DNA from 3 places in the Microbulbifer sp. MCCC 1A16149 genome. Region 1 is predicted to be linked to each of the others. Evidence: predicted binding sites of a transcription regulator. Region 1 holds the regulator's gene; each other region holds the start of a gene.
The links. Region 1 encodes sigma-54, which starts transcription at its own class of promoters, with help from an activator protein. Its sites were predicted from a motif close to TGGCACANNNNTTGCNNT; they were not measured.
Positions count from the first base shown of each region.

Region 2: the regulator sigma-54 is predicted to act here: its motif matches at 1,339-1,356, upstream of glnA (glutamate--ammonia ligase).
Region 3: the regulator sigma-54 is predicted to act here: its motif matches at 1,098-1,115, upstream of ACONT6_RS02775 (NarK family nitrate/nitrite MFS transporter).

Region 1 covers NZ_CP185959.1:1,007,019-1,009,211, reverse strand. The annotation lists gene lptB (LPS export ABC transporter ATP-binding protein) at 1-73, shown strand, start outside; gene ACONT6_RS04100 (RNA polymerase factor sigma-54) at 307-1,782, shown strand; gene hpf (ribosome hibernation-promoting factor, HPF/YfiA family) at 1,951-2,193, shown strand, end outside.
Region 2 covers NZ_CP185959.1:3,981,237-3,983,429, reverse strand. The annotation lists gene thiI (tRNA uracil 4-sulfurtransferase ThiI) at 1-1,061, opposite strand, end outside; gene glnA (glutamate--ammonia ligase) at 1,421-2,193, shown strand, end outside.
Region 3 covers NZ_CP185959.1:651,424-653,616, forward strand. The annotation lists gene ACONT6_RS02775 (NarK family nitrate/nitrite MFS transporter) at 1-835, opposite strand, end outside; gene ACONT6_RS02780 (CmpA/NrtA family ABC transporter substrate-binding protein) at 1,330-2,193, opposite strand, start outside.

The sequences.
Region 1 (2,193 bases):
AGGCAACCCCAAAGACGTCGCTGCGAACAAGCAGGTGAAAGACGTATATCTGGGACACGAGTTCACCATTTGACCCAAATCCGGGGGATCCATCTGCTCAATCCCCCGCAATCCTAGACAGCCATCACAAATAATACCGGCACAACCAGAAGCAAAAGTCGTTTCGGCACACTTATTGCTTAACCTGCCTCTTGTGTTCCGATTTGCCCCGGGGTAGTCTGCAGGAAATGAGCTTTACGCCGCCGTAACAGATACAGATTCTGTACAGCGCACCAACGCCAGATAATTCTGCCGGCATACCCCCTTATGAAGCAGTCACTCCAGTTAAAACTCGGTACCCAGCTGACGATGACGCCCCAGCTGCAACAGGCCATTCGCCTGCTGCAGCTGTCGACCCTGGACCTGCAACAGGAAATCCAGTCGGCGCTCGACAGCAATCCGCTACTGGAATCGGACTTTGACGAGCACGCCGGCGAGACACACCAGGATCAGAACACCCCCGCCAGCTCCGAAGGCCAGGAGCGCGAAGCCGCCGAGCGCGAGAGCGCCCTCGAGGCCAAGAACGAGTCCACTGCCGATGGCGACTGGAACAGCGAGATCCCGGATGACCTACCGGTGGATACCCGCTGGGACGACATCTATACCGGCGGCAGCTACACCGGCGGCGACGGGGAAGACTTCGCCCTCGAACACCGCAACGCGGTATCCGAGAGCCTGCAGGATCACCTGCTGTGGCAGCTCAATCTCACTCCGCTAACCGATGGCGACAAGCTGATCGGCGAGTCACTGATCGACGCCATTGCCCCCAACGGTTTCCTGGATTCAGACCTGGACGAAATGGCCGAGGCCCTCGAAGTCGAAATCGACGAGGTTCTCGCGGTCCTGAAAACCATCCAGCAGTTTGAGCCGGTGGGCTGTGGCGCCCGTGACCTGCGCGAGAGCCTGCTGCTTCAGCTGCGCCAACAACCGACGGAAACACCGTGGTTGCCCCAGGCATTGATCGTGGTGGACCAACACCTGGACCTGCTGGGGAAACGGGACTTTCGCCAACTGAGCCGCCGCACCCGCCTCAGCGAATCCCAGCTGGGCGAAGTCATGCGCCTGATCCAGACCCTCACGCCCTACCCCGGCGAGGCTTTTGGCGGCGAAGAGCCCCAGTATGTGGTGCCGGACGTCATCGTGAGCCGTAGACAGCAGCGCTGGGTGGTGGAACTTAACCCCGAAACAACGCCCAAGCTACGCATCAACGACGCCTATGCATCGCTGATCAAGCGCGCCGACAACTCCAGCGAGAACAACTACCTGCGCGACAACCTGCAGGAGGCGCGCTGGTTCCTGAAAAGTCTGCAGAGCCGCCACGAGACCCTGCTCAAGGTCGCCAGCTGTATCGTGGAAAAGCAGCAGGGATTTTTCGAACTGGGACCGGAGGCCATGAAACCCATGGTGCTGGCGAACATTGCCGAAACCATCGGCATGCACGAATCCACCATTTCCCGGGTAACCACCCAGAAGTACATGCTCACCCCACGCGGTGTGTTCGAGCTCAAGTACTTCTTCTCGAGCCATGTCAGCACCGACTCCGGCGAGGATGCCTCATCTACTGCCATCCGCGCACTGATCCGCAAGCTGATCGACGCCGAGCAGCCGCGCAAGCCCCTGTCGGACAACAAGATCACCCAGGAGCTGGATTCACAGGGAATCAAGGTGGCCCGACGCACGGTGGCGAAATACCGGGAATCCATGGGAATCCCCTCCTCCAGCGAGCGAAAACGACTGGTTTAACCAGTCAGGTCACAAAGCCGGGGCACTGCAACCCTCCCGCGATCATTTTCTGAGCGACCAATGCACCGACATTGAGTGTATCCTTCCATTCTGGCGCACTTCCTAGTAGGGTTGCCGCCCTGTGCGGGGGTGCTGCCAAATTGTGTTGCACCCGATGAGGAGAAATCCATGCAGATCAATATCAGTGGCCATCATGTTGACGTAACTCCGGCCATTCGCGATTACTGCCTGACCAAACTGGACAAGCTCTCCCGCCACCACGACCTGATCACCAATACACAGGTCATACTTTCCGTCGACAAACTCATCCAGAAAGCCGAAGCGCGGGTTCACGTGAATGGCAAGGATGTGTTTGCAGATTCGGAATCGGAAGATATGTACGCGGCGATTGATTCTCTCGCCGACAAACTC
Region 2 (2,193 bases), 1.5 Mb from region 1:
GTGGGTTTTACCGAAATCACCCCGCAGTACTCCGGCATGTTCGCAGCGAATTCCTCGGTGCCGATGGCGCGCGCGGTGCGGATGATGTCGGTTTTGTCCGAGGTGATCAGCGGGCGCAACACCAGGGTGTCGGTGACGCTGTCGATCACCGCGAGGTTTTTCAGGGTCTGGCTGGATACCTGGGCGATGGCTTCACCGGTCACAACTGCATCCACTTCCAGTTCCTTGGCCACGGCGGAGGCGGCGCGCAGCATCATGCGCTTCAGTGTCACGCCCATATAAGAGTCGTCCACCTGTTCAAGGATCTCTGCGACCACTTCGTCGAAGGGCACGGTGATGAACTTCACCCGGTGGGAGGCGCCGTACTTTTCCCACAGATAGAAGGCGACTTCCTTTACTCCCAGTTCGTGCTGGCGTCCGCCCAGATTGAAAAACAGAAAGTGGGTGCGGATGCCGCGTTTCATGGTCAGGTAGCTGGCCACTGTGGAGTCGAATCCGCCGGAGACCAGGGACAGCACCGGATCCTGGGTGCCCAGCGGGAAGCCGCCGAGGCCCTGGTGCAGCTCTTCGATCACGTTCAGTTTGTCGTGGCGGACTTCCAGCTTCACGGTGACATCGGGATTTTTCAGTTTTACCCCGAGAGCATCGGTGTTCTTGTTGAGTCCACCGCCCACGTACTGCTCCACGTCAAGGGACTGGAAGTCGTGCTTGCCGGTGCGCTTGACGCGCACACAGAAGGTCTTGCCGGCCAGCTGTGGTCCCCAGATCGGCAGGGTCTTCTGGTAGATATCGTCCAGGTCACCCAGGGGGAACTGTTGTACCCGGGCAAAATTGGCAATGCCGGGAGTGTGCGCCAGTACCTCTTCAATGCGTTCGGAAAGGTGGGATACTGCATCGGGTGCAATCACGTCGATCTTTTCCCAGTCTTTCTGCACCTTGATCCGGTCGTCCAGCTGTCGCATCAGCTTACGCAGGTTATCTGCAAGCTGGCGCGACATGCGCTTGCGCACCGGATTGCTCTTGATGGTGATCTCTGGGAAAAATTTGACGACGAAATGCATGTGAATGTGCCGGAACCGCGGTTGAATTTGAGGCCGGGTTGCGCTGAGTCGCTTCCCGGCAAAGGTGGCGAATTATAAACTCGCTATCGGGAATTTGCTTGCGGCACTGTTTTGGTGCCTGGCGTGACCATGCAGCCCCAAAATGGTGCAAATTGTGGTTTTGGGGCACCAACTTTGGGACTACCTTGAGGGGGCGGCGATGGCTCGCGGCAGAAAACAGGCCGTTATCGCTGAATTCTGCCCTCCCGACACCGCGCGCAACCGGTTTGCCCCAATTTGGCACATTCCTTGCTTTGACTGTTGCCACAAGATAAAGCGAATTGGCGCGACACATAACTTATCATTCTTGGAGGACTGCAATGTCAGCGAAAACGCTCGGACTCATCAAAGAGAGCGAAGCCAAATGGGTAGACCTGCGCTTCACCGATACCAAAGGTAAAGAACAACACGTTTCCATTCCTTCTAAGGAAGTTGACGGCGAGTTCTTCGAAGAAGGCAAGATGTTCGACGGTTCCTCCATCGCTGGTTGGAAGGGCATCAACGAATCCGACATGATCCTGATGCCGGACGACGAAACTTCTTTCCTCGACCCCTTCACCGACGAAGCGACCGTTATCATTCGCTGTAACATCGTCGACCCGATCACCGGCCAGGGCTACGAGCGCGACCCGCGTTCCATCGCACTGCGCGCTGAGGAATACCTGAAGTCCACCGGTTACGGTGACACCGCGCTGTTCGGTCCGGAGCCCGAGTTCTTCGTATTCGACGACATCACCTGGGGTGCCGAAATGGGCGGCGCCTTCTACAAGATCAACTCTGAAGAAGCCGCCTGGTCCTCTGGTGCTTCTTTCGCCGAAGGCAACATGGGCCACCGCCCGGGCGTTAAAGGCGGTTACTTCCCGGTTCCGCCGGTCGACTCCCTGCACGACGTGCGCGCCGCTATGTGTTCCGCCATGGAAGCCATGGGCCTGGAAATCGAAGTACACCACCACGAAGTGGGTACTGCGGGCCAGTGCGAGATCGGTGTTGGCGCCAACACCCTGACCAAGAAAGCGGACGAAGTTCAGATCCTGAAGTACGCGGTACACAACGTAGCCCACGCTTACGGCAAAACCGCTACCTTCATGCCCAA
Region 3 (2,193 bases), 360 kb from region 1:
CTTCTTTATTAATGTCGTAACACTTCTTCGCATCGAAAGCGTAGAGCGCCACAAGTGAAACATAAATCGCGATAGCCACCGGCTGCGCCAGCATGCCCACACCGCTTGGAGAAAGCTTCCAGGTCAGCAGCGCCAGCGCCGCGTACATCGGCAGCTTCATGATCAACAACAGCACGAAGTCCGAAGGACTGGAAACTTCCATGCCGCCGATTTTTTTCGGCTTGAAGTAAGTGCCGCCCTTCGGAGTATCGGTTACCGAGCGGTAGTAAATCACACTGTATACCAGCGCAATCACACCGGTGATACCGATCGCATAGCGCCAGCCGTCTTCACCGCCAAACAGCAGAGCGATGGTCGGCAGGGTCATGGCGCCAGCGGCGGAACCGAAGTTGCCCCAGCCACCGTAGATTCCCTCCGCGGTACCCAGCTGCTTGGCCGGGAACCACTCGGATACCATGCGGATACCGATGACAAAGCCCGCACCGATAAATCCCAGCAGGAAACGGCCAATGGCTGCCGCCATAAAGCTGTCTGCCAGCGCGAAGATAAAACAGGGAATACTGCCAATTGCCAGCAGCAGGGAGTAAGTCAGGCGCGGGCCGTACTTGTCCGTCAGCATGCCGATGATGACCCGCGCGGGAATGGTCAGCGCCACGTTCAGGATCAACAGGGTTTTTACCTGCTCAGAGGTCAGCGACAGGCTGTCGGCAATGGCCATCAGCAGCGGCGCATGGTTGAACCAGGCAAAGAAGGTAATAAAGAAAGCAATCCAGGTCAGGTGCAGCACCCGGATCTTTCCCGTGAAGGAAAACAGATTTATTGAATCACTGGACATGGACTTATCCCGTTAGTTATGAATTTCTGACCTGAGAGAAAAGGGCGCTTCCCACATCGGGAGTCCCATCTCCAACAGGCTTAACAGCGGGGAGTTGAACGCGGTTTCTGATACTCGCTTTGTTAACTCTCTCTCATCAGCCACCTGCCATGCGGGCATAAAAAAAGCCCACGGGCACAGCTGGGCTGTTGCCGGTGGACTTCGTTGTCCGCTATTTCGTTTTTTGGTGCCGCGCAATATTTGTGGCGGTCTCCCTATTTGTTATTCAAGTTCTGTGCCATATCTGGGCACCTGGGAGAAACTGGTGCGTAGACCCAGTATTTATTGGGGCGCAATCACGCCGGAGATGAAAATGGCGACATTGAGGTATTTGACTGCGCACCAACTGGTGCGCCAGGTCCGTACAACTGCCCTGTTTTGGGTTTTCCTGTGCGCCGGGGTACAGACTGGTGCACTCCGGTCGTGCAGCGGCGCTGTGCCCCTCCGGGCAAAAATTAAACGGTGCGAGTCTGATGCGGCGTTTTGTGACGGATAAAATCCAGAGTCTGCTGATACAGGTCTGAGCGGAACAGCTCCGCGCTATTGTCATCGGTCGGCGCAATTTCGTTGCACAGTGCGAGTAGTTCGCGGGCCTTCTTTTCGGTGGGTCGGCCGTGTTCCGTGGTGGGGTTGGCGAACACGTGCCAGCCGGGGTTTTTGCTCGGTGTCTGTCCACCCGGTGCCACCAGTTCGTCATCCAGGGAAGCGGCGATGGTGGCCGCGGGCAGATCCAGATATTCCGGGCGCGCGAGAATGGCCACGGCATCCCGGCGCTGGCTGCGGTCGCACAGCCAGGCGCAGGCTTCGAGCAAGGCGGCGCGCAGTGCCAGGTGGGTTGCCGGGTTGGCCTCGTGCCAGCTGCGGGTCACCGCCAGTACCTTTTCCGGCATGGTGGGCATCAGCGTGTTGCTCGGTGTAGCGATGACGCCGATCTCTTCCTGTACCGCCAGCGTATTCCAGGGTTCCCCCACACAGAAACCATCGATATCCCCGCGACGCAGGTGATCCACCATCTGCTCCGGCGGCAGTACCACGATACGCACATCGCCATCGGGGTTGATACCGGCGCTGGACAGCCAGTGGCGTAACTGCAGGGTGTGGCTGGCGAAGGGGTACACGCTGGCGAAGGTCAACGGTTTGGCAGCCGTGTCGCGCTTGTCCAGGTGGGCCTTGAGTGCGGCGCCGGTGCCTTCGGGGTGATTGCCGAGGACTTCGTACAGAGAGTGCGACAGGGTAATGGCGTTGCCGTTACAGCTCAGGATCAGGCCACTGAGCAGTTGCTCGTCACAGTGGGGCAGGGTCTGCTCCAGGGTCAGTGG